Regions from separate parts of the Alkalihalobacterium sp. TH-98 genome, predicted to be linked through region 3. Evidence: riboswitches for the same ligand, from Rfam matches in the RefSeq annotation. Region 3 holds a riboswitch; each other region holds the start of a gene.

Region 1 (10,859 bases), on a different contig from region 3:
AAAGCAGAAGTACAATTATTACCTGAAACAGGGGTAGGGATAGAGCTAGAAAAACAATTATCGCCGATGTTTATAAAAATGGAGACTTACGGAACGAGATGTTCCACAGTTATAACGATTAGCAAATCAAAGCAATTGACCTTTTGTGAACGAACTTATGTACAAGGTCAAAAAGCATATGAAGATCAAGTTTTCCAGTTTGAAATAGGAAAATAGATACATTAGTGGATAAGTAGGAAATAAATATGAGTACATTGAACTTAATGAATTGGCTGTTAATTAGAGTAAAAGTCAAAAAAACGCCTAAAACCCATCTATTAGAGAATATATACCTATGATAATATAAGAATACTAGATAAAAAGAGGTGTAGACAGGGTGGGGGAGTAGTCTTTATGGACTTAGTGAAACAACGACTTTTAGTAGTTCTATCGGCTTTGCTATTTGTAGTCGTTTGGAGTTTTGTAATTATACAATTAGCTTCAGCACAAGAAAAATCGAAGACAGGAATGGCGGTTTCTCGCTTAGAACGAATAAGCGTCGAAAAAGAAAAGGTCGATATATCCTGGGTAGAAGATTGGGATGCTCGTATTCTGAAGACAGAACATCAAGTTAGTGGAACAAAAGAAGTGGGTAAAAGGGATTTAAGAACTGTCAGTTTTAGTGATATTGATACATCAGATGGTGTACCGATAGATATCATTTTAAAAAGGCTTGAACTTAAATAAATCGTAATTCGTTACAAAAACTAAAATATTTGTTAATATAGAGAAAGAAATGTTAGGAGATTGTATATATGGATCCAGGAATGATGATTGTTTTATTAGGGTTTGGCTTTTTTCTATTAACTGGGATGTTTGGTGCTCTAGGTTTTTTCTTCATTATGAAGGCAAATAAGCGCCTAGCTGCTATATTTTTTGCAATTGGTTTTTCTTGTATAGCCATATTTATCATATCTTTGTTTACATTTTTATAATTTTAGAAGGTCAAGCTGCATTTTGCAGCTTTTTTCATTTGTAAGGGGAGCAGATATATATGAGTATGAAGTGGAATACAATTATAGGTTTGATCTGCTTTTTAACAGTGGCATTGTACTTATTATCGGTTTTTTATTCTAGTATGCTATTGAGTGTGTCGTATAGTTTATTAGCAGCAGTTTTGTTGTTTGCTGCGTTACCTTTTGTTAGAAAGAGCAGCATTTTCATTACTATTCCATTATTAACGATTGGAATGGTTGTTTTTTTTGTTGAGGAATCGGATGCGACCTCTTTTTTATTAGCTTTTGGCTATAACATTAATTTATTATCCCTCTTTTTGCTCGTACCGTTAATAGGGGTGTTTATCTCGTTAGCTGGTTTATTGACAACGTTAAAAGTCCGTATTGAACGATTGGAACAGGAAAATAACAGTAATTCGCATCCTTACCGCCTAGGATTTCTACTAACAGCAACGATGGGGGCCGTACTTAATTTAGGGTCTATGGTTCTAGTACATCGAATTATTGAAGGAAGTTTATCCAACTTTTTTAAAAAGAAAATGGTAATGATCTTACTCCGAGCTTTCGGGTTTTGTATGTTCTGGTCCCCGTATTTTGTAAATGTGGGACTTGTGTTAGTACTTTTCGATGTCTCATGGAGTTCAATCGGGTTATACGGACTAATCATTGGAATGATTTACACGGTAATTTCCATCATCTTCTTTCCTCGATTGAAATTTGAACATGATGAAAATCATGTTCTGCCTAAAGGTGTGAAAAAAGAACATGAAAAAGAGCTTCCATCCCTGCGTTTATTAGTTCTGTTTGGTTTAGGGCTGTTTTTAAGTTCATTCCTATTGGAATTCATCCTGCCCGTTAATATGTTAACCGTTGTATCTCTGCTCGGATTTTTCTATCCACTATTATGGGCTGTTTTTTCAAGACAGTTCAAAGATTATATAAGGGAACTGGCTTCTTATATTAATCAATGTTTTGCTCGTTTGAAAAATGAAATTGTTATTTTTATTAGTGCCGGATTTTTTGGTGCAGCACTATCACTAACCGATATGGGAGTCCATGTATCTCAAATGATCTTGACAGTCTCTCAAGGATATATTTATGTAATGGCTTTAATTGTCATTAGTTTTGCGGTACTTTTATCAATTTTTGGGATTCATCCCGTTGTTATCGTAATTGGGATTGGTAGTGCACTGTCACCGCAACTTTTTTCTGTTAGTTCTGAGTTCATGGCCATCCTTTTGTTGATTGCATGGACATTAGCAACGCAAGTGTCACCTTTTTCTGGATCGGTTTTAATGGCTTCTGGATTGATGAACTATTCTTCTATTGATATTGCCAAAAAGAACAGTCAATTTGTCTTTGTTTGTATGTTTGTATTAGCATTATTCCTCTATCTGTTCCATTGGTTGCAGCTATTATAAAAGGGGAGATCAACTTTGAATAACAAAAACTCTAATATTTTTACATACGTATTGCTAATGATGGTTATGGTTATTTGGGGGATGAATGTCGTATTTATTAAAATGCTTGTTGACGTTTTCCCAACGGTTACCATGACGTCTTTTCGAGTATTCTTAGCGGGAGTTGTAGCAATTACAGTATGTATACTGATTAAACAATTAAGGAAATTTACAAAGGTAGAATGGAAATACATTTTTATAGCAACGATTTTCGGAGTGACGGGTCACCATTTTTTCTTGGCCTGGGGTTTAACAATGACAACCGCCTCTAACACAGCATTAATATTAGCATTACTGCCTCTAACAACATCAATTTTGGCTTCTGTCATGTTAAAAGATTCATTATCGAGGTTACGGGTTATTGGTATTGTTTTCGCTTTCTGTGGTGTAGCTTCAATCATTTTACAAAGTGGAGAAAGTTTCACATCGATAAATGCGGGAGATGTCTCTATATTTATTGCGATGTTCGTTCAGGCGGTTTCTTTTATATATATTAAGAAAGGAACAAATACGATTGATTCAAGAGTAATGACAGCAGTAATGTTAGTTGTGGGATCCAGTTTTTTATTTGTGATCAGCTTATTTGTAGAGCCGGCAGGAACGTCTCAAATGATCGAACAAACTGGGTGGATCTGGGGCATCTTTTTAGTTTCTTCGATTTTCGCTACAGCTTTAGGTCATTTCTTATTTAATGCTGCGATCCACCGACTTGGGGCAGGGCAGACGGCTGTATTTAATAATTTTGTTCCTTTCTTTGGATTAGTTTTTTCAGCTTTATGGTTAGGCGAACAAATAACGTTATTACAATTAACTGGTTTTGTTTTTATCGTACTAGGCGTTTTATTAGGTACCGGTTTCATTGATGAATATGTGACGAGGCGAGTATTTAAAAAGAGGAATGTGCAAAAGGTAGGTTAAAGAACTGCCGAATGGCGAGTCTTTAAGCGAAGACAAGTGTCATAGTCATAGTAAGCTCTCTAGAAATTGCTTACTCGTCGAATGTAATTCTTTGCTAAGAATTTATAAAGAAAGCCCCGAATAACCTCATTAGGTTAACTCGGGGTTGTTTAGTCGTTTATTAAGTGCTTCCTCATTTGATAGAGTTGTTTTTACCCTACATTGTAAGAAACTTCAGGGAAAATGGTGGTTCGTAATTGTTGTTCTTCTTCTTCTGTTAAAGGAACGAGAGGAAGGCGAACTGAACCTACCGTAATTCCTTTCATGTTTAACGCTGCTTTAACTGGTGATGGACTAGGTGCTGTAAATAGTGATTTCATTAATGGTAATAAGGTGCGATGTTGTTCCGCAGCTTCATATACATTTCCTTTCAAGAAACTTGTTACCATGTTTTGCATTTCATTCCCGATAATATGAGCAGAAACCGAAACAATGCCTGTACCTCCAATGGATAAGATCGGTAATGTTAGACTATCATCTCCACTATAGAGGCTAAAGTTGCTATCTGTTTCACTAATAATCTTTGCCATTGCTTCTAAGTCACCGCTTGCTTCTTTCGTTGCAACGATATTAGGAATTTGTGATAAACGGACAGTCGTTTCTACTGAAATGTCAACTGCGCTGCGCCCAGGAATGTTGTAGATCATAACAGGCAGTTTCGTTTGCTCTGCGATCGCTTTGAAGTGTTGATAAAGGCCTTCTTGAGAAGGTTTATTATAATAAGGGGCAACGAGCATGATGCCATCGACACCAATTTCTTCTGCTTGTTTTGTTAATTCAATGGATGCTGCTGTATTGTTTGAACCTGTTCCTGCAATGACAGGTACTCGACCGTTTACAACCTCAACAACCTGTTTGAAAAGTGTGAGTTTTTCTTCTGCAGATAAAGTAGGCGATTCACCTGTAGTTCCTGCGACAACGAGTCCGTCGGAACCATTGGCGATCAGGTGATTTACTAATTGCTCCGTAGCTTGCAGATCGAGATTTCCATAAACGTCAAACGGTGTAACCATTGCTGTTAAGACTTTTCCAAAATTCATTTTAGCTTCCCCCTTAGTGCATTTCAAATACAATTTTATAACAATAAAAAGCAACAATGAGAAGAGCTGCTCATTGTTGCTAGGAATGACATTTACCATTATCCTTGCGTAAGATAGCCCTCCATATAGTATGTACTATATGACAGTTCTGCATTTATTCAATACAGACCCAGCCCTTGGTTAGTATGAGAACCGTAGACTTCGGCAAATCCCCCTTTCAACAATGTTCAATAGAGCTCATCCTCCTCGCATTGTTTACTCATGATCTTTGCACCTCTATCCTCACTTCAATTTCGAAGTAAAGAATATTCACTTGTTGTTGTGTCTACCTTATCAAATTGTAGTATTGATTGCAATGGTTAATCGAAAATTCTTTTAGGTTTTCTAAAAATCTCCCTCGCTTTTCTAATTTCCTATAGTTTACAGGGTTATTATGTTGAAAAAAATTAAACGATAATAAAAGAAAGGGGAGTGTACCGTGAAAAAAGTATGTTTCTGCTTTTTATCGTTAATGGTTTTAGTTATTGTTTCAACTGCTTGTGGTACAGGAGCAGGGGTACAACAAAATGAACAAAGAATTCTTGAAGAACAACAAGTTCCAGAGTTAGATCCAGAGATGGCTGTTGATGGGAGAACCCCATTAATGAGTAGACAACTTATTACTTCGAGAAGAAATACAGGGCATGGGACAAATACTAGAACTGATAATGCGGATTACATTGAATTTTATAATGGAAACAGACCTTTAACGAAGCAACTGTTGCAATTCGAAGAAGTTGAAGACGCACATGTTTATATTCAAGGTAGAATAGTCTTAGTAGGTGTTTATACAACAGAAGAGTGGAACGATGAAATAGAAAACAAGGTGAAAGAAACAGTACATTCAGCTATCGCAAATGATGTGGAAGTTCGCGTCGTCATTCATGATGATCAAGGTTTTTCCGAATTCCAAAGACAACTGTATAACTTGAGAGAGGGAACACCTTATGAAGAAGGTATAGATTCTGAAAACTTCATGAGGGACCTTGGTAGAATTTTACAGCGTCCATTTGAACGCGCAAGAGTAATTAATTAATTTTTTCTAAAGTGCCAGAACAAACCAATACCTTGAAAGATCTACGATTTGTTTCTTTTAAGTGTAAAAAGTGATGCTGGCACTTTTTCGTTTGTCAGCGATCAGCCGTTATGATATTTTTATTTGTTTTTTTCTTGGCTTCCAGTTGTCCATCTGCATATCCAAGATAGTATGTACTTCTAATGATACGTTCGATCTCATCTTGTGTTTGATAAGAGATTTTGACACCATCCATCAGTTGAAGGCGTTTAAGAATTTCCTGACAGGCTATTTTTACACCATCCACAAATACAACTCCTTACACATTGAAGTAGAAGAAAGTACTTTTAAACAAAGGGGTTAACTATATGAGTATAGTGGTAAAGATACTTTTATTATAACAATAGTAGCCGTGAAAGGTAAATTATAAATGGTAATTTATTTAGCCATCTTCACATTCATACAGGTTGTTTGCTGGGCTAGGTTCAACAGCCTGTCCAACTCTTGACTGCACTTAACCGTTGCCTCGGAAGTGTAGCCATATTTTTCAGCTAATAAGATCATCTGACTTCTTTTTCGTTCAATCGCATACAATAACATTTCTTCCACTCCATTTTTTTATCAATATTAATTTGTGTAAACTTATTGTCTCATTGCTACTATGTGAGAAAGTTTGAATTTATTTTACACACAACGACAATTATACGTATTTTTATTGATAATTAAATACATTCCCTAAAAGTAGTCATGAACTTTAAAAATAAACAACAAATCGACAAGATGTGAGTTCTTTTCTAAAAGTTTTTCTCTTGTAATGAAACAATTTCCGCTAACTTCTTCTCATGAAATCGACTAATAGTACACAACTTATAAGTAACAAGAAAGGAGAATTATGATGAAAAAACTAACCTCGGTTATCGTCATGCTTATGTTGCTCTTAGCGATGTTCTCCGGATGTGGCGTTGTGGAACAGAAGCACCCAATGGGGGCAAATCATTTTCGTGAAGAGGGATTTAGTGGTTTCGGGACTAATCGAGCTAGAAATCATGAAGGTCCTTTGAGTGATATGATGGTTCCTGATGGTGTACCAAAAGGGCGTACCGATCGGGCACAACCGATTGCTGAAAATAATATGTACTATACAAGCGAACGAAATTTAGGTTTTAAAACACAAGGTACAAATCGAAGTGGGGCAAGGATTTACAATAATATTCCTAATACAATCAGAGGTAAGTATGTGCTTGGAGATCGTCCACATTTAAGACATAAGCAAATTGATAACGAAAAACTTCAAACTTTAGATACTAAAGATTCTATTCGACAAAAACTGTTGGCAATTGAGAATATCAACGAAGTTTATGTGCTCCCCCATGACGGAATGTTACTTATTGGCATTGAATCACCGGAACAAAATCGACCGAAGCTTGTTAAAGAAGTTGAAGAAGAGCTTTCTGAAGTAGTTGATCTTGACCGAGTGCGCATTGCTATAGATCGAAGAAATGTCAATCGAATTCGTGCAGTGCTTGAAGGGAACGATATTGCCGAACCGTTCCAAGGTATTGGCGGTCAACTATCAGAGATCAGAAAAAACGTCTTCCCTAGACACGAATAATTTAATCGGTGCCAGGCACCTTCACCTCTTTAATGTAGTGAAGGTGCCTGGCACCTTTTTTTATTTGATCCCGTGTTCTTCGAGTACTCCTTTATATTCACGTTCCATGGACTTTACGGCAATGATGGTGTTTTCGTAATATAAACGAGCTCTTCTAAAGTCAACCTCTTCATTTAAGTCCATATCCTCTAGACTTTTCATAAGAGAGTCTAGTTCAAGGAGTGTACTACTATGGCCTATATAAAGGTTTACGAACTCTGGCGGTGTATCTAAACTAAGTATGTACTCACTCCAATCCTGAGCCTTTTGAACGTGTTCTTGAGCCTCTTGGACATCCTTTTCAGTTGGATTTTCTGTATAGAACAAATTATTTAACGGTTCCAGATGAGCGTATAATTGGTTTAAGTAATATCCAAATTCCGAAGCATAAGAAACAGCGTTTTCAGTTACATCTCTTCTTGTTTTATTTTGATCTTTATTTGAAGGATGCAAGGGTTCAATTCCGTCTGTCGCACGCATATGTTGTTTTTCTATACTTTGTGTAATATCTTCAGGACGATCTTGGCAAGCTGTAAACGTAAGTATCGTAACAGTTAGGACAATTAAGATAGCGAGTTTGTGCATAAGTTAATAAATCTCCTTTACAATAAAAATAATCTAACAGTTTCCATTTCTAAAATGATTGGACGATTATCATTGGATTTCGACCAAAAATCGTATAAATTTAACTTAATGCCTGTCATTTTCTTCTTCGATTATTATCCTTTTTCCAGTACAATTTTATACATGGGTACTTAAAGAATTTAGAGCATGAAATTTTTGCTCAAGGGGAATTATAGGAAACGCTTTGATCATCAGGGGAACCACTTATAAAGATAAAGATATAAAGTGAAGGTTTGCATTTTAAAATTGAGATTACATAACCTAATAAAACGTTAGGACTGCAGGTTATTTAATGAATGAACTAAGAATGGGTTGGTGGATGTATGAAAGATTTTTGTAAGCCAAAAGTCGTGGTCAGTAAATGTATTGAATTTTCTGCTTGCCGTTATAATGGAGATAAATTAACAGACAAAACTGTACATAATTTAAAGCCGTATGTTGAATTCATTCCAGTATGTCCAGAAGTGGAAATCGGTTTAGGAACGCCTCGAGAAGTTATTCGTCTCGTCGCTGAAGGTGAAAAAGACCGACTGGTACAACCGAAGACTGGAAAAGACTTAACGTCAGATATGGAAGAATTTGCAGAAGGCTTTTTAGAGGAGTTAAAAGATGTGGATGGATTTATTCTGAAAAACCGTTCACCAAGTTGTGGGATTACAGATGTAAAAGTATATTCAGGATTAGAGAAGTCTCCAACTGTTCGAACTGGCAGCGGTGCTTTCACAGCAAAAGTATTACAGTATTATCCGAAATCTTCGATTGAAGATGAAGGAAGACTAAAAAATTTCAAGATTAGAGAACACTATTTAACGAAATTATTTACGACGACAGAGTTTAAAAAAGTAAAGTCATCTTTAAAACTAAATCAACTCAATGACTTCCATAAGAAAAATAAATATTTGTTCATGTCATATAACCAAAAAAGGTTGAAGATTTTAGGTCAAATCCTAAGTAATAAAGATAACAGACCGGTTGAAGAAACGTTTAGTTTATATGAAGATGAACTGTTTCAGCTTTTTAGCAGAATCCCTCGTTACACGTCGAACATCAATGTATGCCAGCGGATATTCGGCTATTTTTCACCACATTTATCAACGAAAGAAAAGGAATATTTTTTATCAACATTAGAAAAGTATCGTGAAAAAAAACTTCCAATTAGTAGCGTTGTGAGTATTTTAAAAGCGTGGGCGTATCGATTTGATAATGATTATATGCTCGAACAAACATTTTTCGAGCCATACCCTGAGGAACTTGTTGAAATTAGCGATTCAGGAAAAGGAAGAAACTATAGTTGAGGACTACGAAATCTCATTATTGATTAAATTCGTCAGGTGAAATAGGTAAGTAAAATAGAGGTGCTTGTATGATTAGCACCTCTGTGTGACTCCGCTACACTTAATGGCTTTCCTCGTTTTGTTTGATTTCCTCTTCAAGTTGGCGGGAGCGTTTGGCATTACCTTGTGCAAAATTTGCTAAGCGATTTTTTAATACATCATTATCATGAATTCGCTCTGCTAAGATCGTGTACGTTTTTAACATTTCTTCTTCTTGCTGTAAACTTGACTTAAGCAAATTTACGATTTCTGTATCTGTTAGTCGATCTTCACGATCGCCATCTCGATCGTAGTCGATATCATGATTATAATTCAAAAGGTTCACCTCGTTTGATTTTTATTCTTGGTTTCTTTTTCTGGGACGGGGTCAAATCCACCAGGATGAAACGGATGACACTTTAATATCCTTTTTAGCGTCAACCAGCTGCCTTTAATAGCTCCATATCGTTTAATCGCTTCAAAGCCGTAATGGGAACAAGATGGATGAAAGCGGCAGGTAGGTGGTTTTAGTGGTGAAATGATTTTTTGATATAAGTATATAATGCCCAGTAACAGCCTTTTCATTTGAAGTAATCTCCCCGTTCTTTTTATTTATGTTTATCTTATCATAAGAACTTAATCAAAATAAAAAAACGTCTGTTTCGATGCTGATTGAAACAGACATTTTCTATATTTGAACTATGACAGCACTAACATCATCCTTCATGCGCTAACCTCCATAAATTACCTACCTTACATTGAGTTTATTGTGATTGATCAAATAATTGTTCAATTTGATCTACGGTCATTGAATTCACAAACTGATAAAAGTCTAATTTGCTTTCAATCCCGTATTTTTCACAATTAGATAAATAAAGAAACCATACATGACGATATTTTTCAGTTTGACACATTACCAACCGCCTCCTAATTCTAATCTGTTTTATAACAGATTATTTTCTTACATCTATACTATAACAGAAGGTAGCTGTTGGTCAACTGAATCTAATAAAAATAGGCAGAAAATTATAATATTTATTTCATTTTAGATGTTTTTTAGGTAATCGAGTACGGTATTGACATTTTTAGTTAACGATAAGCCTTTCTCTTTTAGTATAGCTTGATGGGTATCATTAAACGTTTTGGTTTCCAGTTGTATCGTTCGAGACCATTCAGATAACTGTTTTTGGTGCTGAGTGTCTAACTGATCTTCAACGGTAGAGCAGATAAACGATCGACATGTTGCATTTTTATAGGAAGGTTTAAGCGAACAGCCAATATTACTTTCAAAGAATTGACAGGTCGAATAGCTTAATTTTAAATCAGATAGTTCAATGGACGAGAGCTGACCGGTGTAGTCTTCTTCAAAAAGAGGATGTACATGCGCATGAATAATAATGTTAAAGTCATTTATTGTACAATTTTCATTGTTATAAATTGTATTGATAAAAAAATTACGGTCATTTTGTTGTACCATTTGGTAAATTTCATAAAGGCTGATTACAGGACTGTAACTACAACAACCAATAACAGGTAAACTAGAATGCCCAGGTTGAAAATATGGATCGCTGCAATTGAAACAGGCTTTACTTAGGATTTGCCGCTGATTTTTGTCAATCTCGATCATGTTTTTCACTCCAAAATTAAAGTTGCATAAATACACATAGCTGAAAGTTCGTTAAATACTCGCGTTAGTCGTTAAAAATGGAACGAACGCAAACAAGGCATAAGATTATTTCTATCTAAAAAAATAAAATATGAAACC
Region 2 (10,859 bases), on a different contig from region 3:
AAAGATGATAAATCATATCCGTTTTTAAAAATAACATCAGAAGAACACCCGCGTTTAATAACAACACGAAATGTAAAAAAAGACGGTGGAAAGTATTTTGGTCCTTATCCAAATGCAGGAGCAGCAACTGAAACGAAAAAACTGCTCGATCGACTTTATCCATTAAGAAAGTGCAATACCCTTCCTGACCGTGTCTGCCTGTATTATCACATTGGTCAGTGTTTAGCTCCATGTGTTCAAGAAGTAACTAAAGAGCAAAACCAAGAGATGGTACAGGAAATTACGAAATTTTTAAAGTATGGGCATGAAGATGTGAAAAATCAATTACTAGATAAAATGACTAAAGCTGCAGAAGACTTGAATTTTGAGCGTGCTAAAGAATTGCGAGATTTAATTCAGCAAATGCAAACGGTCATGGAAAAACAAAAGATGTCGATTAACGATAGAATCGACCGAGACGTATTTGCTTATGCTTACGATAAAGGTTGGATGTGTGTTCAAGTGTTTTTTGTGAGACAAGGAAAATTGATTGAGCGGGATGTCTCCATTTTTCCATTCTATCAAGAGCCTCTCGACGATGTCTTAACATTTATCGGTCAATTTTATTTAAAAAAAGAACATGTTAAACCGTCAGAAATTCTAGTACCCGAAGAAATCGAGGCCGATTTAGTGGAGCAACTACTGTCGGTCAAAGTCCTTCAACCGAAAAGAGGTAATAAAAAAGACCTTCTGAACCTGGCTCAAAAGAATGCAGAAGCAGCATTAAAAGAGAAATTTGCGATTATTGAACGAAATGAAGAACGGACAATAAAAGCGGTTGAAAACTTAGGAAAAGCATTAGGTATTTCTACCCCATACCGGATTGAGGCATTTGATAACTCGAACATTCAAGGAACTGATCCAGTCTCAGCGATGATTTCATTTCTAGATGGCAAGCCTAGTAAAAAGGATTACCGAAAGTATAAAGTAAAAGATGTTGAAGGACCCGATGATTACGCATCGATGCGAGAGGTTGTTTACCGTCGTTATTCAAGGCTGTTAAAAGAGAATGGTCCATTTCCAGATTTAATTGTCATCGATGGAGGAAAAGGACAAATAGCGGCTGCTCAAAGCGTCCTAGAGGATCAACTTGGCCTCTCCATTCCGGTCTGTGGTTTAGCTAAAGATGAAAAGCATCGTACATCACAACTTCTCATGGGAGATCCACCTAAAGTAGTCCCATTACAAAGAGACAGCCATGAATTTTATCTATTGCAAAGGATTCAAGATGAGGTTCACCGGTTTGCGATCACTTTTCACAGGCAGGCACGAAGCAAAACGATGTTTTCTTCTATTTTAGATGACATTCCTGGAATAGGAGAGAAGAGACGTCGGAAACTTCTCAAACATTTCGGGTCAATTAAAAAAATGAAAGAAGCAAACATCGAAGACTTTAGAAAGATTGCTATTCCAGAAAAAGTGGCAGCAGAAATTTTACGTGTATTAAATAGCGATGAAGATAAAAAGTAATTGTCAGTCTCAAGATGTTCTGTTAAAATGAAAACAACTTAATATACCGAACTTCTAATTTGAAGTGGTGGTAGAGGAGCGAAAACCAAGAGTAGGCAAAGTGAGGAAGATGGGTTCCGTAGACTTTTGCTGAAAGGGGAATTCGCCGAAGTGTTGAGAGTCTCATCTCTCTTAATGCTGGACTTGTATTGAATAAGTACAAGGCTGTCACGCAACCAACCCAAAAGTTGTGTGGAGAACTATCTCACGGAGCAAGGGAACAACTATTACCTTTTTTGGTATTCCAAGCAACAGTGAGGACTTTTCCTTTCTGTTGCTTTTTTTGTTTTCTTTCTCCTTTACAAGAAAGGATGAAAAAAGTGGCGATCATAGTACAAAAATACGGCGGCACCTCTGTAGGGTCAGTCGAAAGAATTGAACACGTTGCAGGACGTGTTGCTAAAACAGTAGAGCAAGGACATCAAGTAGTTGTTGTCGTCTCAGCGATGGGGAAAACAACAGACCAACTCGTTAAGCTAGCAAGTGAAATATCGGATAAACCAAGCAAACGTGAAATGGATATGCTTCTTACAACTGGTGAGCAAGTAACCATTTCTTTACTTGCTATGGCACTTCAAAAAAGAGGTCTAGGAGCGACATCTTACACTGGATGGCAAGCTGGTATCGTGACGGAAGAAAGTCATAGTAATGCACGAATACTCGACATTCAAACAGAAAAAATTCAAGCGCAGTTATCTTTAGGAAATGTTGTGATTGTAGCAGGTTTTCAAGGTGCGACACATGACGGCGAAATTACAACGCTAGGGAGAGGCGGCTCGGATACAACTGCTGTTGCGCTTGCAGCTGCATTAAAAGCAGACCGGTGCGATATTTATACAGATGTGACCGGGGTGTATACGACAGATCCGCGGTTCATTAGCGGGGCGAGAAAGCTGCATTCGATTTCTTATGATGAAATGTTAGAAATGGCTAATTTAGGAGCAGGTGTTTTACATCCTAGAGCTGTGGAATTTGCAAAAAATTATCAAGTGAAATTAATGGTTGCCTCAAGTATGGTTGAGGAAGTTGGTACGTTAATTGAGGAGGAAGTTTCAATGGAACAAAATTTAATTGTACGTGGGATTGCCTTTGAAAATGATGTAACGAAAGTCACTGTTTCAGGGTTGCCTAATCAGATCGAAACGCTGTCAAATGTATTTAGCTTATTATCAGAGCACGGTATTAATGTAGATATTATTATTCAAAACCAAACAGCTGAAGAAAAAACAAGCATTTCTTTTTCAACAAGTCGTTCTTCATTAGAGGAGGCATTGGATGTTTTAAATAACCATAAAGAGAAACTTCAGTTTACAGAATTAACACATGAAGGTGATCTGGCGAAAGTATCCATTATCGGATCGGGTATGGTTTCCAACCCGGGGGTTGCAGCGCAAATGTTTAAAATTTTAGCTGAAAATGAAATTCTTATTAAGATGGTTAGTACATCAGAAATTAAGGTTTCAGCCTTAGTTGAAGAAGAAATTATGGTTCCTGCTGTAGAGGCACTTCATAGAGCCTTTCAGTTAGAGGAGCAAGAAGTAACTGTATAAACGGTTTCCTTATAAAGAGTCCCCACTTTTGATCGTCTTTATGACAGAAAGTGGGGACTTTTAATAGTGCTTAATTTTTGCGGACTGAGAGGCCCTTATTTTAGCGGAAACCGTCATGTATGGATATTTCCCGGACTCATAGGCCCTTATCTAATCAAAATCACTGATACATATCACAAATATTAGTAAATAAGGGCTTCTGAGTCCTCTAAACAAAAAAATACTACACTTTCAACAGGAATAAGGGCCTGTGAGTCCGCTAAATTAAATTTCAAAGCGCTGCATACAAAACACTGCATTCAAAAACGCTACACTCGAAACAATTTAAAGGCTCAACTTTGAAACGACGCCAAAAGGGCCGCTACCCCTTTCCTATATAGGGTCCTTTAAGTCCCATTTTAATGTTATGAGTGCCTTATCTTTTTTTTCTTGAACAATCGCTTCTGTGATATGTTTCTTTTGACTTTCGATTTGTTCCGCTAAAAAGCCTGCTTCTAATTGATAAGTAACAGGAACTCTCTCCAGATGAAAAGGGGAAACAAGTTCTAAAATGAGTTCATCCTTTTTTTCTTTAATGAGAATTATGCTTCCCCAACCAATGGTAGAGAAGAACTCAATAACATCGTCCATATTTTCTTTTGGATATTGTCTTGCAATATTTTTCCCAGCCCAATATAAGATATTTTCGTGATCTTTGCCCAACAAATCAGACATGAGAACATTTCGAATTAAATGGTGTCCAAATAGAGGAATCGCCTGTTCGCTCTTTTGTAAAGTTTGCTCGGTTTTCTTCATCTATGTAACTCCTCTCTTATCATTTATTATAATCACACATTTTGTTTTTCTCTATGTTCAATTTGTTGGATTTTAAATTTACTTTATAAAATTAATGTTGTATACTAAACCGCGAACGAAGCGGAGGTAAATTTATGAAATTAGCGCTTAATCAGTTTCTAACACCTTTTCGAATTATCTTATTATCGTATGTTATTGCAATGATGCTGTTCAGCATCCTTTTGTATCTTCCTATATCTCATCAGGAAGGTGTATCTCTTAAATTTTCCGAGGCACTGTTCACATCTGTTAGCGCTGTTAGTGTAACAGGGTTAACCGTCGTCAATGTTTCAGAAACGTACAGTTATATCGGAATTTTTTTCTTAGCGCTAGCGATCCAATTAGGTGGAATAGGGATCATGACGTTAGGAACATTCGTATGGATGTTATTTGGGAGAAAAATTATCTTATCCCAGCGTATGCTCATCATGGTCGATCAAAATCAAAATACATTCTCGGGTCTTGTAAGTTTAATGAGAGGGATCCTATTTGTAGCTTTAATCATTGAGTTAATCGGTGCCCTTATTCTTGGTACATATTATATACGATACTTTGACACGGTTGGGGAAGCGTATTATCAAGGAGCGTTTGCAGCACTAAGTGCATTTACAAATGCTGGTTTCGATATTACAGGTCAATCTTTAATTCCTTTTGCGAATGACTATTATGTTCAGCTTGTAACGATTTTATTAATTTTCGCAGGGGCTATTGGGTTCCCGGTCTTGTTAGAAGTAAAAGAATACTTTTCAAAAGAAAATCCAAACTTCAAATTTAGTTTATTTACGAAAATCACGACAACAACCTATTTTGCGGTGTTTATTGTTGGTGTTATAGGCATTTGGCTGCTTGAGTTAGGTCATTTTTATGAAGGGCTCGCATGGCATCAACAATTATTTTATTCTTTATTTAACTCAGCAACATCACGTAGTGGTGGTCTAGCGACAATGGATGTATCAGAATTAAGTATCGCCACGCTCTTATTTATTTCCGGTCTAATGATTATAGGAGCAAGTCCTTCTTCTGTAGGCGGTGGAATTCGGACGACGACTCTTGCCGTTATGTTCTTGACGATTTGGAGCTTTGCTTTAGGTAAATCAGATGTAAAGGTATTTGGGAGAGAAATTCATCCTGAAGACCGTCAAAAAGCTTTCATTGTGCTAAGTGTTTTTATACTGTTATTGTTTAGCGCAGTTATTCTAATCTCAGCATTTGAAGGTGGTAAAGTCCCATTAATGGCAATTATTTTTGAAACAGCCTCTGCGTTCGGTACGTGCGGTTTATCGATGGGAATAACCGCTGACTTAAATCTTGCCAGTCAATTTATTCTAATGATTTTAATGTTTATCGGTAGGGTAGGTTTAGTAGCGTTCTTATTTTCTATCCGTCGAAAGGAAACTAAAAGTCATTATAAATATCCAACTGAGCGGATTATTATCGGTTAATAGAATGGGGTTATTATTTTACAACTGAATAGTTTACGTTGTATAGAAGTAGGAAGAAATTGAGAGCCAGGCATTGCTTGGCTCTTTTTTGGGTTGTTTTCTATAAGTTTTGTTGTGTGAACTGCGCATATTGCCTGTTTTTTAGCTAGCTGAAAGTACAGCATTAGCGTAGTGACGGTTCAACTGCAAAATAAAGAGAAACAAAAAAGTTTCCTTAACTTAGTAGGTTATGAAATTTAAGACTATTTTCATATTTTTCATTACAATTCACGCAAAATATGAGAAAATATTAAAAGAAACACCTATAATAGTTAATGGAACGATGTGTATTTTCTACTAAATAATTCATTTATATTATATATTCTAGTTAAACTAGGGTTAAATTTGAATTTTTTGAATATATCCTGTATACGTTTTCTTGACGATATAAGTCGATGGGAGTAAAATGAATTTGTCGCAATATATTCACAGAAACTTTATTAAAGTTTCATATTTTATCTTATTAATGCTTTACGAAAACAGGATAGGGAGGTACAGCATTATAAGCGAAAAGAAAAGAGATAACTAGAGAACAAGTGCTAAAAGTCAAAAAAATTTGTGGGGGGACATTTGTATGGCTGGAAATCGAGAGTTTATGAATCGGAAGCTACACTCGTTATTGGGTGTCATTCCAGTTGGATTATTCTTAGTTCAACACTTAGTTATTAACCATTTTGCTACTAGAGGTGCTAGTGCTTTCAACGAAGTAGCACACTTCATGGAAAATCTTCCATTTCGTTATTTTTTAGAGATTTTCTTAATCTTTATCCCATTACTTTATCATGCAATTTATGGACTTTATATTGCTTTTCAAGCTAGAAATAATGTAAATAATTACGGATTTTTCCGTAACTGGATGTTTGTTTTACAACGTTGGACGGGGGTCATTACGTTAGTCTTCGTTGTATGGCATGTTTACGAAACTCGTATTCAAGCAGCGTTTGGCGCTGAAGTTAATTATAATATGATGGCGGATATCTTAAGTAGTCCGTTTATGCTAGTGTTCTACTTTGTTGGTGTTATCGCTACAATCTTCCATTTTGCCAATGGATTATGGTCATTTGCTGTTTCTTGGGGTATTACAGTTACTCCACGTTCGCAAGTTATCTCTACTTACGTAACTATCGGTATTTTTGTAGCCCTTACTTGGGTAGGTGTTCGTGCAATTTTAGCATTTATTAATCCAGAACTAGCAAACATTTAAGGAGTGAGCGATTATGAGTAAAGGAAGAGTTATTGTTGTCGGTGGTGGATTAGCCGGATTAATGGCAACTATTAAAGCTGCAGAAGCAGGCGTACCAGTCGATTTATTTTCATTAGTTCCAGTTAAACGTTCTCACTCAGTATGTGCGCAAGGTGGAATTAATGGTGCTGTAAATACAAAGGGTGAAGGTGACTCACCTTGGGAACACTTTGATGATACAGTTTACGGAGGAGACTTCTTAGCAAACCAACCTCCAGTAAAAGCGATGTGTGAAGCGGCTCCTGGAATTATTCACTTAATGGACCGTATGGGTGTAATGTTTAACCGTACACCAGAAGGATTACTAGATTTCCGTCGTTTTGGTGGTACTCAGCATCACCGTACAGCGTTCTCAGGTGCAACGACTGGACAACAGTTATTATATGCACTAGATGAGCAAGTACGTCGTTGGGAAGTTGCTGGTCTTGTAACAAAATATGAAGGCTGGGAATTCTTATCTGCTATTAAGGATGACGAAGGCGTCTGTCGCGGGATTACTGCACAAGACTTAAAGACGATGGAAATCCATCACTTTGCAGCTGATGCAGTAATCATGGCTACTGGTGGTCCTGGTATTATCTTTGGTAAATCTACTAACTCAGTTATTAACACTGGATATGCTGCTGCTTCTTTATATGAGCAAGGCGTATATTATGCAAATGGTGAGTTTATTCAAATCCACCCAACAGCAATCCCTGGTGATGACAAACTTCGATTAATGAGTGAGTCAGCACGTGGAGAAGGTGGACGTGTTTGGACATATAAAGATGGTAAACCTTGGTATTTCCTAGAAGAGAAATATCCAGCATACGGTAACCTAGTACCACGTGATATCGCAACACGTGAAATCTTCGATGTTTGTGTTGAGCAAAAACTAGGTATTAACGGCGAAAACATGGTTTATTTAGATCTTTCTCATAAAGATCCAAAGGAACTTGATATTAAACTTGGTGGGATCATCGAGATTTATGAAAAGTTCATGGGTGATGACCCTCGTAAAGTACCAATGAAAATTTTCCCTGCGGTTCACTATTCAATGGGTGGTATGTGGGTGGATTACAACCAAATGACAAATATCCCGGGTCTATTTGCAGCGGGTGAGTGTGATTATTCACAACATGGTGCCAACCGTTTAGGTGCTAACTCATTACTATCAGCAATTTATGGCGGTATGGTTGCAGGTCCTAATGCAGTTGAGTATATCAAAGGCTTAGAAAAGTCTGCTGATGCAGTTTCTTCAAGCGTATTCGAAGATGAGAAGAAGAAAGAACAAGAGCGTTACGATAACATTCTAAAAATGGATGGTAAAGAAAACGCGTATGTTCTTCATAAAGAGCTTGGTGAGTGGATGACTGATAACGTAACAGTTGTTCGTACCAATGAAAAGCTATTAAAAACAGATGAGAAAATCCAAGAATTAATGGAACGTTACAATAACATTAATATTGTTGATACAGCGAAGTGGAGTAACCAAGGTGCTTCATTTACACGTCAATTAAAAGGTATGTTAAACCTAGCTCGTGTTATTACACTAGGTGCTTACAACCGTAACGAAAGTCGTGGAGCGCACTATAAACCTGAGTTCCCAGAGCGTAATGACGAAGAATTCATGAAAACAACAATGGCTAAATACAATGCTTCTACTGGTAACCCTGAATTCCATTACGAAGATATTGACGTTTCTTTAATTCCACCACGTAAACGTGACTATACGTCGAAAAAACAAGGAGCTGCTAAATCATGAGTGAAAACAAAAATATAAAATTTATTGTAACTCGTCAAGAAGATCCTAACAGCGCCCCTTATAAAGAGGAATTTGAAGTTCCATATCGTCCAAATATGAACGTGATTTCGGCTCTTATGGAAATTCGTCGTAATCCAGTAAATTCAAAAGGGGAAAATACGACACCAGTAAACTGGGAAATGAACTGCTTAGAAGAAGTTTGTGGAGCATGTTCAATGGTCATCAACGGAAAGCCGCGCCAATCGTGTACAGCTCTTGTTGATCAACTAGAACAACCGATTCGTGTTGAGCCGATGAAAACATTCCCTGTCGTTCGTGACTTAGTGATTGATCGTAGTCGTATGTTCGATTCACTTAAAAAAGTAAAAGCATGGATTCCAATCGATGGAACGTACGATTTAGGTCCTGGACCACGTATGCCAGAAACAAAACGTCAATGGGCGTATGAACTTTCAAAATGTATGACTTGTGGTGTATGTTTAGAGTCTTGTCCGAATGTCAACAGCAAATCAGATTTCATCGGACCTGCACCATTATCTCAAGTTCGATTATTCAATGCTCACCCAACAGGGGAGATGAACAAAGAAGAGCGTTTAGAAACAATTATGGGAGATGGCGGACTTGCTAACTGCGGTAACTCACAAAACTGTGTTCAGTCTTGTCCTAAAGGTATTCCATTAACAACTTCTATTGCAGCTCTTAATCGCTCAACAACGATCCAATCATTCAAAAACTTCTTCGGAAGCTATTAATAACACCAAGAAGGCTCTCCTTACCTACAGGAGAGCCTTTTTTTATGTATCATCTTATGTTTGTTACTTTGTGTTTTTGCATAATTATGCTAAAATTCCTTATAGCAGAAAAATAAAGATATATTAAAAAAATAAAAAGGTTAAATAGAAAGTTGAGGTAAATCAAATGGCAAGTATTCCTTATATTGAAAATATCAAAGAGTGGGAACAAACATTTTCATACTACTGTCCTATTAAAGTTCGTTTCTCTGAGACAGATGCCTTCGGTCATTTAAACAATACAAGAGTGTTTGTTTATTTTGAAGAAGCAAGAATAGAATATTTTAAATCATTAGGTTTAATGAGTGAATGGATGAAAAAAGAAAATGATTGTATTATCGTCACCGCGGATCTTCAATGTAATTATATTAAACAAGTATTTTTTGATGAACAATTAAAGGTTTACGTCACAGCTCATCATATTGGAAACACTTCAGTTGATTTGCATTATATGGTTAAGAATGAAAAAGATGATATCTGTATTACGGGAAGAGGTAGAATTGTTCAAATTTCCAAACAAACTGGAAAACCTGTGGAATGGACAGACCAAATGATTGAAAAAATGAAGTCGGCTCGAAAAAAAATAGAGGTTTAATAACAATTTAAGCTTATATTGAATTCACAAGGTCAATGTACAGTACATATAATATTTTGACTAAATACCTTCTGTAAGAGTCTACCTGAACCTAATCGCGTTTGGATTTCTCTTATTTGAAGCCTCTTTGGTGTACAGCCTGAGCAAGAAGGGGTGAATTCATTGAAAGGAGCAGAATACGGACCAAAACCTTTACTTACAAAAAGGGAACGAGAAGTATTTGAGCTATTGGTTCAAGACAAAACGACGAAAGAAATTGCTCAGCAGCTTTTCATTAGTGAAAAGACAGTTCGCAATCACATTTCAAACACGATGCAGAAGCTTGGGGTTAAGGGGCGCTCCCAGGCAGTGATCGAGTTAGTACGACTAGGTGAACTTGAGATTTAATTGAAATGAAGCTGACTCTTAAGTGTCATAGCTACTCAATATATAGCCTGCTTAAAGAGCAGGCTATATTGCTATAGAGCTAAAGCTAATAATTAGACACTTGCTCGAGTCAGCTTCTTTATTTTACAGGGAATATTAGTTTTTACCGTTGTTCCCTGTACCGTAATGGATACACAACCCTCACTTTTTGTGTAGGAAGTGGGGGTAAATATTAACCCATTTCTTCTTCTTTAATTTCTTCTTTAGGGATATAGAACCCGTGGTCCTCTTTAACCGATCGAACGATCATTGCACCGAAAGTTAGAACAGAGCCTAAGGCAACAACTAGGTATGGGTTAACCCAAGGGTTATTCATATTGATCATAATAAATCCAAACCCCATGAAAAATAATCCGACAGACATAATGAACGGCAGTATTGAACCATTTGGCATATGAATGTCTTGCAAAGGTTCAGCAGGCTTCATCTTTCCGTTGCCATGTACTTTCTCATAGAATAAAGGATCTAATGAACGGACTTGCGGTGTTTGCGCAAAGTTATATTCTGGCACCGGGTTTGGAGTGGACCATTCAAGTGTTCTTCCATCCCACGGATCACCGTTACTAATACGCTCTCCTTTATAAGCAGAATAAATGATATTAATGACTAATATGATCACCCCTGTTGACATAAAGAATGTACCAATC
Region 3 (10,859 bases):
TTTCAACGTATGCCGTTCCTATGATTATTGGTGAAATTCAACGGTTCCTGAGAGATGACGGAACGGTTAAAGTGAGTCGATCGATAAAAGAATTAGGTAATAAAATTCGTAAGGTTAAAGATGAACTCTCAAAAACGTTAGGAAGAGTTCCAACGGTAAATGAGATTGCTGAAAAACTAGAAATCACACCTGAGGAAGTAGTATTCGCAGGGGAAGCAAGTCGTTCTTTAACGTCCATTCATGAGACAGTCTATGAAAATGATGGAGATCCTATTACACTTTTAGATCAAATCGCTGATCAAACGGGTAATAAGTGGTTTGATAAGATTGCTCTAACTGAAGCGATCCGCCATTTAGATGAACGAGAACGACTTATCGTTTATTTAAGATACTACAAAGATCAGACCCAATCTGAGGTAGCTGAACGGCTTGGTATATCCCAAGTACAAGTTTCAAGACTAGAGAAGAAAATACTTGATCAGATTAGAGACCAAATGGACTATTAGTCCTTTGGTCTTTTTTCTTTTCTTAACTAAAATACATAATTTAGTACCTAATGCAAAACATAACCATACTAGGACAATTTAGATAGTAATTTCCTGCTTTGGAGGGAGAGGTATGAGTGAGCTTTTAGTCTATATCCGAATGAGGCATAAGGTAGAGGTTAAAGCTAATCAGCATGTAACAGTTGGCGATTTAGCACAAGTAATTGCTGAACCTTTAATACAAGAAAGGATCATTCACCTTCCAATCCACAAAGTGAAGCCGAGTGATAAAAACTTCGTATTAGTTGATGTAATGAAAGTTATTATGTCGATAAGTGAAGCTGTACCTGGCAGTGATGTTCAATCGATTGGAGCTGCACATACAATTCTTGAAGTGAAAATGAAATCAAAACGGATTGAACCTGTTTATTTTGTATTCATTTGGTTGCTTCTATTTATCGGGGCTGGCATGGCGATTATGAACTTTCATGAAGATGTTAGCATGAGGGAAGTTCATCAACGAATATTTACAACAGTTACTGGTAACGAAATTGCAAAACCGCTGTTATTACAAGTCCCCTATTCGATTGGGTTAGGGTTAGGGATGATTATATTCTTTAATCATGTTTTCCGAAAACGATTAAATGAAGAACCTAGTCCTCTTGAAGTTGAAATGTTTAAGTATCAGCAAGACCTTGATCAATACATTACGTATCATGAAAACAGTGAAAGTGAAACGAAGTTGAATGACCATTGAAGCTGTGTTAACGATACTAATTGGTCTAGCTGGAGGTCTTGCGGTAGGAAGTGGATTTGTTGCTTTCTTAACGGTGCTTGGAGTCGTCCCTAGACTTACTCAATTATCGAAAACCGGAAAGTATATTCATATATATGAATGGGCAGTTGTATTAGGAGCTTTAACAGGTTCAGTATTTAGTTTGAATAATGTGGTTCTAAATTTAAGTGCTTATTTATTAATTCCTATTGGATTAGCAGAAGGAATTTTTATTGGTTTATTGGCGGCTGCACTGACGGAGGTTCTTAATGTGCTACCTATATTAGCAAAGCGCTTAGGTATTGCTGAAAGGATAATTATATTGTTAATGGCGATCGTTTTAGGGAAGGTGTTTGGATCACTTTATCATTGGATTTACTTTGTAGATCAGTAGAAGGAAGGTCAAGGAAGATGGAGGATAATAAGAAGCTACAAAAAGATTTTCAGAAAAAGATTAAACCTTTCCAGCCTAAAGTCCCTTATTTAATAAATGGGTTTAAAGCTTATGTAATAGGTGGAGCTATTTGCGCAATTGGACAAGGTATTTCAAATTATTATTTAAGAGTCTTTGATTTAACTGAAGCTACTGCTGTAAGTCCGATGATTGCTACTTTAATTTTAATTGCAGCACTAATGACAGGGTTAGGTTTTTTTGATCGACTCGGCCAATTTGCAGGTGCAGGTGCACTTGTCCCCGTTACAGGTTTTGCAAATGCAATAGCAAGTGCGGCTTTAGAACATCGTAGTGAAGGACTCGTACTTGGAATTGGAGCTAACATGTTTCGTATTGCTGGTGCTGTTATTGCGTTTGGGGTTGTTTCTGCTTACTTAGTAGGATTAACAAGGTTATTAGTTCAAACGTTAATTACCTAAGAGGGGTTATAGAAGCCTTTTTTCCAAACCCAAAAGAATTGGAGAAATCAAATGAACATGAATCAACAACAAACATGGCACTTTAAAGAAGATATTTTTGTAGAAGCAATGGGTACAGCGGTTGGACCTTATGAAAGTAATGGCCCGTTGAGTGAAAGTTTCGATAAGTGTTATGACAAGTTATATTGTGGTGAAGATAATTGGGAATTAGCTGAACGACGATTAATGACAGATGCGATATCAATTTGCTTAGAAAGAGCTAACAAAAAAGAAAGTGAAATTAATCTATTGCTAGCAGGCGATTTGCTTAATCAGAATGTAACCTCAAACTATGTAGCTAGACAAATGAACATTCCATATTTAGGAACGTTCTCAGCCTGTGCAACTGCAATGGAGACAGTTGCAATAGGTGCGTCTTTAATTAGTGGCGGATTTGGCAACCGAGTAATTGCTGCTACAAGCAGTCATAATGCTACAGCAGAAAGGCAATTTCGATATCCGACTGAATTCGGTGGACAAAAGCCGGATACGTCTACTTTTACGGTTACTGGTGCAGGTGCGGTACTTCTCAGTAAGAAACCTTCAACTATTAAAGTTACTCACGCAACAATAGGAAGGGTTGTTGATATGGGTATAAAAAATCCCTTTAATATGGGAACAGCGATGGTACCTGCAGCTGTGGATACGATTTTAACCCACTTTAAGGAAACAGGTAGGTCTGAAGAAGACTACGACTTAATTGTCACAGGCGACCTATCAACAATTGGAAGTAAGGTGCTTAAAGAGCTTCTGCGTGAACAGGGGATAAAACTAAAAAATAAACATCAAGATTGCGGTGTGATGATTTTTAGTAGAGATCAACCCGTGTTTGCAGGAGGGAGCGGATGTGCTTGCCCAGCTGTCGTTACATATGGACACTTATTAAAACAAATGCAACTAGGGAAAATGAAACGAATACTTGTCGTAGCAACGGGAGCACTAATGAGTCCAACAATGATGCAGCAAAAAGAGTCAATACCTTGTATTGCACATGGTGTTGTCTTTGAGTCAGAGGTGATTGAGCAATGATGGAATATATCATTGCATTTGCAGTAGGTGGGTTCATTTGTTTTATTGGGCAATTACTTCTTGATGTTTTTAAGATGACACCTTCACATATGATGAGTACGTTAGTCGTCGCTGGAGCCCTCCTAGATGGATTTCATTTATATGACAGACTCATCGATTTTGCGGGAGCTGGAGCAACAGTACCAATTACCAGTTTTGGACACTCTTTAGTCCACGGTGCAATGACAGAAGCTGAACGTTATGGATTTTTAGGAGTAGGTATGGGGATTTTTGAAGTCACTTCTGTCGGTATTTCCACGGCAATTTTATTTGGATTTTTGGTAGCCGTTATTTTTAAACCTAAGGGGTAATAGGATGAAGCCACGAAAAAAAGTGATTTTAATTACCGATGGAGACGAATCAGCTAAAAAAGCGGTTCAACATGTTGCCAAAGAAATTGGCGGAAGGTGTATTTCTAGTTCAGCTGGAAACCCTTCAGTGTTGAGTGGACCAGAATTAATACAATTAATTCATAAAACTCCCTATGATCCAATCCTTGTTATGTTTGATGATTGTGGTTATAAGATGGAAGGACCAGGAGAACAAGCATTGCGATATGTAGTAGAAGACCCCTCGGTTGAGGTAATCGGTGCTATAGCTGTTGCATCACATACTCATTTTGCAGAATGGACAAGGGTTGATGTTTCAATTGATCGGTTTGGGAATTTAACAGAATTTGGTGTTGATAAAAATGGAATACAAGATATTGAATTAGGAAGAATAGATGGCGATACTGTCTATATTTTAGATGAACTGGAAATTCCTATCGTTGTCGGTGTTGGTGATATTGGAAAAATGGGAGGCTTTGATACGGTTGAAAAAGGTGCACCAATTACAAGAAAGGCAGTTGAACTTATTTTAGAACGGAGGGGATGAAGAATGAGTAAAAATTTAATTAACCCTGAAAAGCAACCGATTACTAATAATATATTTGATAATGAAACAGCTATAAAAAATCGTATTGGTATCGGTACAAGCTTCGATGTTGGAATTCGTAAATTTAATATTTTAGGAAAGCAAATTCAAGTTTATTTTGTTAATGGTTTATGTGATACACAATTTATCATTGAATTGTTTAAAGAATTAAGCAGGCTTGATGGCCGAAATGAAAAAGTTACGAATGCCAAACATGCAATAGAAAATCATTTAGTTCATCAGCAAGTCGAAACGGTTAAAACAATTGATGATGCGATTACACAAATGTTATCTGGGTTAATTTTCATTCTATTAGAAGGTGAAGATGAAGCATTTGTTGTTGATGTAAGAAGTTATCCTGGTAGAGGCCCCGATGAACCAGATACGGAACGTGTGGTCAGAGGATCTCGTGATGGATATACAGAAAATATCATTCAGAACACAGCGCTAACACGAAGAAGGATAAGAGATGAGCGATTACGGAATGAAATTATGCAAGTTGGTGTCCGTTCCAAAACGGATGTATGTATTTCATATATTGAGGATGTAGCCGATCCTGACCTGGTAAAAATCATTAAAAAAGAGTTAGAGTCCATAGAAATAGACGGACTAACTATGGCAGATAAAGTTGTTGAAGAATATATTGTTAAACAAGGCTTTAATCCATTCCCGCTTGTACGGTATACGGAAAGACCAGATGTTGCAGCTACCCATTTATTTGAGGGTCACGTTATTATAACTGTTGATACATCGCCGAGTGTAATTATTACACCGACTACGTTATTCCATCATGTTCAACATGCTGAAGAATACCGTCAAGCTCCTGCTATCGGAACCTTTTTAAGATGGGTTCGTTTTTCAGGAATGCTCCTAGCTTTGTTCATTCTTCCACTTTGGTTGTTGTTTGTTATGCAACCTAATTTATTACCAGAGATGTTAGAGTTTATTGGTCCAAATGAAACAACAAATGTCCCAGTTTTTGCCCAAATTGTACTTGCTGAAATTGGAATAGAATTACTTAGGATGGCCGCCATTCATACTCCGTCTCCTTTGGCAACCGCATTAGGGTTAGTTGCAGCATTGTTAATAGGTGAAATTGCAATTAATGTAGGATTATTTGTGCCAGAAGTAATTTTATACGTCGCTTTAGGAGCAATTGGAACATTTGCTACACCGAGTTATGAATTAGGAATCGCGATGAAAGTAGCAAGGCTAGCATTTTTGTTAGTTGTAGCTATCTTCAAATTACCAGGGTTTGTTATTGCTTCAACGGTATTTATTTTACTACTCACGATGATAAAATCTTTAAATAAACCATATTTATGGCCATTATTGCCATTTAATCCATCTGCCTTTTGGCAAATTCTCGTTCGAGTTTCTGTGCCGTCCGTTAAACGGCGTCCTAGCATAGTCAGTCCAAAAGATCCGATCAAACAATCATAAAAATAATATGCATAAGCATTCGTAAACAATGTTGCCACTTAGCAAGGATTATGATAAAGTGTACCTATTAATTGTATAAGTCCCTCATTTCTTTATGAAACACGGGGTAGAGGTGCAGTGAGAATGAGTATGTCTGAAGAGCGAGATGGAAGCAATGAATCAGACAGAAAGGTCGATTTGCCGAAGTGAAAGAGTAGTACCATCCTATTCTTTTACTGGGGTGTCATTAAATAAGTGACACACTGTCACTGTTAAATACAGTGGAGTACTATTCTACAAATGAGGTTACTCTTGCTATGGCTCGGTCATAACAGCTAGTGTAACTACATTAGCTGTTTTTTTATTAACCAAATAGGTAGGTATCTCACCTTTCATTATACAATTAGAAAATAAAACCGATCTTCAATCTCTCATATATAGAAAAAATTTTTTGATATGTTGTAGATTGTTAGTTGATGCGAAGATAGGAGAGGGAAACGATGCACTTACATGGTACAAGTAGAATTAATGACATTGGCCACCTCGAAATCGGTGGTATGGATACAGTTGAACTTGCAAAGCAATATGGAACTCCTCTGTTTGTTTATGATGTTTCACTCATTAGAGAGAAGGCGAATGCATTTAAAACGGCATTTAGTGAGTTAGGTGTAAAAAGTCAAGTTGCTTATGCTAGTAAAGCTTTTAGCTGTGTTGCAATGGTTCAACTAGCGAATGAGTTAGATTTGAGCCTCGATGTTGTTTCAGGCGGGGAACTCTATACGGCAATGATTGCTGGCTTTCCTATGGAGCGTGTTCACTTTCATGGGAATAATAAAAGTCCAGAAGAAATAGATATGGCTGTTCGTGCTAACATCGGTTGTTTTGTAGTAGATAATTTTTATGAATTAGAATTATTAAAGCAAGCGGCAATTAAACATCAACGGAAAGTATCTATCTTACTGAGAACAACTCCAGGTGTAGAAGCACATACACATGACTATATTACTACGGGTCAGGAAGACTCTAAATTTGGATTTGATTTGTTAAGCGGGCAAGTCAATCGAGCAATTGAGTGGTCTTTGGATTGTGAGCAACTTGAATTACTAGGGATTCATTGCCATATAGGTTCACAAATCTTTGAAACGACCGGCTTTGTCATGGCTGTTGAAAAGCTGTACACCTATATTGAAAGTTGGTCTAAGTCATTAAATTTCGACTTAAAAGTATTAAATTTAGGTGGAGGTTTTGGTATTCGTTATATTGAAGGTGATGAACCATTACCAGTTGGAGACTATGTAAAGGCTACGATTGAAGCTGTTCAACATCATGTGAATAAATTTAATTTATCAATGCCTGAAATTTGGATTGAGCCTGGTCGCTCACTCGTTGGTGACGCAGGAACAACTCTATATACATTAGGCTCACAAAAGGATATTCCTAATGTTCGTCATTACCTATCAGTTGATGGTGGAATGACAGATAACCTTCGCCCAGCTTTATATCAAGCGCAGTACGAAGGAATCCTAGCTAATCGTGCTAATGATCAAGTGGAAACGAAGTATTCAATTGCAGGTAAATGCTGTGAAAGTGGCGATATGCTTATTTGGGATTTGCCGCTACCAAAAGCGAATCATAAAGATCTATTAGCTGTTTTTTGTACAGGTGCATACGGGTACTCTATGGCTAATAATTATAACCGTATTCCTCGTCCGGCAGTTGTATTTGTAGAAGATGGAGATGTGCAATTAGTGGTAGAAAGAGAAACCTATGAAGATTTAGTTCGTTTTGACTTGCCGCTAAATACAAAAGAAAAAGTATAAAAAGTAATAAAGTCCACTCTCTGAGTTTGTAAGAGAGTGGATTTTTTCCTTCTTGGAAGTCATAATCTTATTAGTAAAGTGATGTACGATGGTTTAGATTTGCGGTATTTATTGTCGTATTTTTCACTTTTATTGTCTAATTTTTCGATATATAATCCGATTTTAACGTTTTATTTGCGTAAATGTGAACACCTCCTCTCTCTTTGTATTTTGAGTCGTCACCTCTAGTTGCAATGATTGGTAAACATCTAGTAGAACTTGGGAGTTAACCTAGTAACCTACTAATGTTTTGCAGTGTAATTCGTTTTATGATAGACGGCAGGAGGCGAATTATGAAAAAAATCATACTTGCATTAGTAGCTTTAATTTTTTTACTACCGCAACAAGCTTTTGCGCACTCTCACACTCTAGCTGATCGTATCATTGAAAGTGGTAAGAGGTATATTGGTACTCCTTATCAATTTGGGGCGCCGTTAGGAAACACTTCTAGTTTTGATTGTTCATCTTTTTCTGCGACTATCTTTGGTGAACACGGAATAACCCTTCCTCGTGTCAGTCGGGATCAAGCGAGGGTTGGCGTTCAAGTATCCCTTCAACAATTACAAAAGGGCGACTTGTTATTTTATGATACAAACTTTGATGGGCAAATTAATCATCTTACAGTGTACATAAATAATAATGAGATGATCCATGCGTCAAGCAGCCGTGGTGTTCATATTACAAATCCTTTTTCAAACTATTGGAACGAACGATTTGTAACAGCACGTCGAGTCATTTCGGCAGAGCCACCTGCTACTTCAACTCAAACTACAAGAACAAGCTCAACATATGTGGTCAAGTCAGGTGATACTTTATCACATATTGCAAGAGATCACGGTGTTACTGTTCAGCAATTAAGAGATTGGAACAGGTTGACTTCTGATATTATCTTTGTCGGTCAAACATTACAAGTACAGGCACCTACCCAAGCTCCACCAATAACGAATGTTTCAGCACCAACTGGATCTGGGACGAAACATGTTGTTAGGACAGGAGATAGCTTATGGGCCATTAGTAGAACATACAATGTAACAGTTAATCAACTGATGGAATGGAATAACCTTAATTCATCGACTATTCATGTAGGGCAATCGTTACAAGTTAGTTTGGCTGCTCAAACTAAAACATATACGGTACAGTCAGGTGATAGTCTTTGGAGAATCGCCACACAAAATGGTACAACTGTCCAAGTAATAACGGATTTAAACCAATTACAGTCAACGGTTATTCATGTCGGACAGACACTGAGATTGCCATAAAAAGGGCAAGAATAAAAATCTTTAAAAAAGGCTGAAGGTTTTGTTAGGATCCTTTAGCCTTTTTCTTTTGTAGAGAGATTTTCATCTGGGTTTACAAGAGAAGTGAAAAGTTTGTTGTTCTATGATGTGGCCAGTCCTTCTGTTGTTTCTTTTATCGCCTGTTTCATAATGGTTATCATTTGTTCGAGCTCCTCGTAAGTGGTAGCTAGAGGTGGCATAAAAACAATTACATCACCTAATGGGCGAGATAACATGCCGTGTTCTCTCATTTTCAATGTTGCATAATAACCGACTCGGTCGCCCCATGGAAATGGCTCTTTTGTTTCTTTATCTTTAACAAGTTCAACACCAACCATCAGTCCTAACTGGCGGATGTCTCCTACGTGCGCAAGCTCTTGTAATGACTGTAATTTCTCAGTAATAAAGCTAGCTTTGTTTTGTACCGTATTGATAATATCTTCTTTTTTATATAGTTCCAGATTAGCTAGGGCGGCAGCACAGCCTAATTGGTTTCCTGTGTAAGAGTGCCCGTGGAAGAACGTTTTTAATTCCGTGTAATCTCCATAAAACGCTTCATACACTTTTTCACTCGTCATCGTTGCGGCTATAGGAAGGTAGCCGCCAGTAATTCCTTTTGCAATTGTCATTAAATCAGGTTGGACGTTTTCGTGTTCTACAGAAAACATTTTACCGGTCCTTCCAAAACCAGTTGCAACTTCATCTACAATGAGCAGGATGTTGTATTTTTTACATAACTGCTCGATCCCTTTTAAGTAACCGTCAGGCATAACGTTCATGCCGCCAGCTCCTTGAATCATACCTTCAATAATAAAGGCAGCGATTTCCTCATGTTTTTCCGCGAAAAGCTGTTCAGTTTCAAGCAAACACTCATTTTTGATGTCCTCGAGGTCAGAATGTTCATTTCGATATGTATTTGGAAAGGACACTTTATAACTGTCAAACATCAGGGGATGATAGACTGTGTGAAAAATATCGACTGCACCAACACTAATAGCCCCGACAGTGTCTCCGTGGTAGCCATTCTTTGTTGTTACAAACTTTTGTTTATTTGAATGACCTAGATTTCGCCAGTATTGAAATGCTAACTTTAGTGCGATTTCAACGGCCTCTGCACCACTATCTGAGTAAAAAACACGAGTTAATTTTTCTGGTGTAATTCCTACTAATTTTTCAGCTAGTTCTGTGGCTGGTATATTTGTAGCTCCTAATAAAGTAGAATGAGAGATTTTCTGTAGTTGTTCAATAATTGCTTCGTCAATTTCTCGTTTGCGGTGACCATGTACATTAAGCCATAGAGAGGAATAGCCATCTAAATATATCTTTCCATGGACGTCCGTTAGATAGACTCCTTCTCCTTCAGCAATAATTAAAGGATTTTCTTCGTAATCTTTCATTTGAGTAAATGGTAACCATAAATGTTTTTTACTTTTTTCAATCCAATTGTTTGCTTCGTTCATATGTTTGTTCCCTCCACATTTTAATAATAAATTCAATGTTTATTTGTCCAATTAAACTAAGTATAAGTTCTTCGTTATCAAGTAATTGTTCTATGTTTTGAACGAACGGAATTTGGCCTATAACCGGTACTTTCGTCATTTTTTCAATCATTTTTACATTTTCTTGTTGTGCTTGTTTTTCACTATCTTCAAACCCATTCATTATAATTCCTGTTATGGGAAGTCCAAGTTGTCGTATGTATTGAGTGGTTAAAGTTGTATGATTAATGGTCCCTAAGCCTGCTCTTGCGACAATAATCACTGGTAGTTTAAGATCCTTCATTAAATCTGACACACAATAATTTTCATCGATAACAGGCACAGCTACACCACCAGCACCTTCTACAAGAATGCACTCGCATTCATTGGATAGATGGAAATAATCCGTGTAGATTTTGTCTTGTTTGATCGTAACGTTATCCCACTGTGCTGCTAAATGAGGAGAAACAGGTGCTTCAAGTAAGTATGTAGAACTTTGAGGAAAGGTCTTATTATTCATTTTTTCGTATGTATCAACATCTGGAGCATAAAGTTTTTTCTCCCGATAAAACGATCCGCTTTGAACCGGTTTATAAGGAATTGTATTTGTCCCTCTTTTGTTTAAAGCAGCCGAAATTAAGCCAGTTATGATTGTCTTTCCTACATCA

What was found. Region 3 has a riboswitch for lysine ahead of lysA (diaminopimelate decarboxylase). Riboswitches for the same ligand answer to the same signal wherever they lie in the genome.
Positions count from the first base shown of each region.
Region 1: it holds a riboswitch for lysine, as region 3 does, so the genes downstream of both, dapA (4-hydroxy-tetrahydrodipicolinate synthase) here and lysA (diaminopimelate decarboxylase) in region 3, are expected to answer to the same signal.
Region 2: it holds a riboswitch for lysine, as region 3 does, so the genes downstream of both, AC2VNP_RS11880 (aspartate kinase) here and lysA (diaminopimelate decarboxylase) in region 3, are expected to answer to the same signal.

Region 1 is NZ_JBYCKM010000007.1:80,097-90,955, forward strand. It holds gene AC2VNP_RS02925 (NRDE family protein) at 1-216, shown strand, start outside; gene AC2VNP_RS02930 (hypothetical protein) at 394-726, shown strand; gene AC2VNP_RS02935 (hypothetical protein) at 795-974, shown strand; gene AC2VNP_RS02940 (hypothetical protein) at 1,034-2,416, shown strand; gene AC2VNP_RS02945 (DMT family transporter) at 2,432-3,373, shown strand; gene dapA (4-hydroxy-tetrahydrodipicolinate synthase) at 3,565-4,452, opposite strand; lysine riboswitch at 4,559-4,739, opposite strand; gene AC2VNP_RS02955 (YhcN/YlaJ family sporulation lipoprotein) at 4,931-5,527, shown strand; gene AC2VNP_RS02960 (hypothetical protein) at 5,622-5,813, opposite strand; gene AC2VNP_RS02965 (aspartyl-phosphate phosphatase Spo0E family protein) at 5,945-6,106, opposite strand; gene AC2VNP_RS02970 (YhcN/YlaJ family sporulation lipoprotein) at 6,399-7,118, shown strand; gene AC2VNP_RS02975 (hypothetical protein) at 7,179-7,742, opposite strand; gene AC2VNP_RS02980 (YbgA family protein) at 8,105-9,076, shown strand; gene AC2VNP_RS02985 (hypothetical protein) at 9,177-9,431, opposite strand; gene yidD (membrane protein insertion efficiency factor YidD) at 9,437-9,679, opposite strand; gene AC2VNP_RS02995 (hypothetical protein) at 9,859-10,008, opposite strand; gene AC2VNP_RS03000 (hypothetical protein) at 10,140-10,721, opposite strand.
Region 2 is NZ_JBYCKM010000032.1:14,031-24,889, forward strand. It holds gene uvrC (excinuclease ABC subunit UvrC) at 1-1,509, shown strand, start outside; lysine riboswitch at 1,573-1,759, shown strand; gene AC2VNP_RS11880 (aspartate kinase) at 1,869-3,098, shown strand; gene AC2VNP_RS11885 (YslB family protein) at 3,471-3,893, opposite strand; gene AC2VNP_RS11890 (TrkH family potassium uptake protein) at 4,028-5,374, shown strand; gene AC2VNP_RS11895 (succinate dehydrogenase cytochrome b558 subunit) at 5,988-6,617, shown strand; gene sdhA (succinate dehydrogenase flavoprotein subunit) at 6,631-8,400, shown strand; gene sdhB (succinate dehydrogenase iron-sulfur subunit) at 8,397-9,152, shown strand; gene AC2VNP_RS11910 (acyl-CoA thioesterase) at 9,319-9,786, shown strand; gene AC2VNP_RS11915 (helix-turn-helix domain-containing protein) at 9,949-10,173, shown strand; gene ctaD (cytochrome c oxidase subunit I) at 10,385-10,859, opposite strand, start outside.
Region 3 is NZ_JBYCKM010000009.1:98,293-109,151, reverse strand. It holds gene sigF (RNA polymerase sporulation sigma factor SigF) at 1-506, shown strand, start outside; gene AC2VNP_RS03770 (stage V sporulation protein AA) at 619-1,242, shown strand; gene AC2VNP_RS03765 (stage V sporulation protein AB) at 1,232-1,654, shown strand; gene spoVAC (stage V sporulation protein AC) at 1,672-2,133, shown strand; gene spoVAD (stage V sporulation protein AD) at 2,185-3,201, shown strand; gene spoVAE (stage V sporulation protein AE) at 3,201-3,551, shown strand; gene spoVAEA (stage V sporulation protein SpoVABEA) at 3,556-4,116, shown strand; gene AC2VNP_RS03740 (spore germination protein) at 4,120-5,598, shown strand; lysine riboswitch at 5,698-5,877, shown strand; gene lysA (diaminopimelate decarboxylase) at 6,078-7,397, shown strand; gene AC2VNP_RS03730 (C40 family peptidase) at 7,730-8,695, shown strand; gene bioA (adenosylmethionine--8-amino-7-oxononanoate transaminase) at 8,815-10,173, opposite strand; gene bioD (dethiobiotin synthase) at 10,148-10,859, opposite strand, start outside.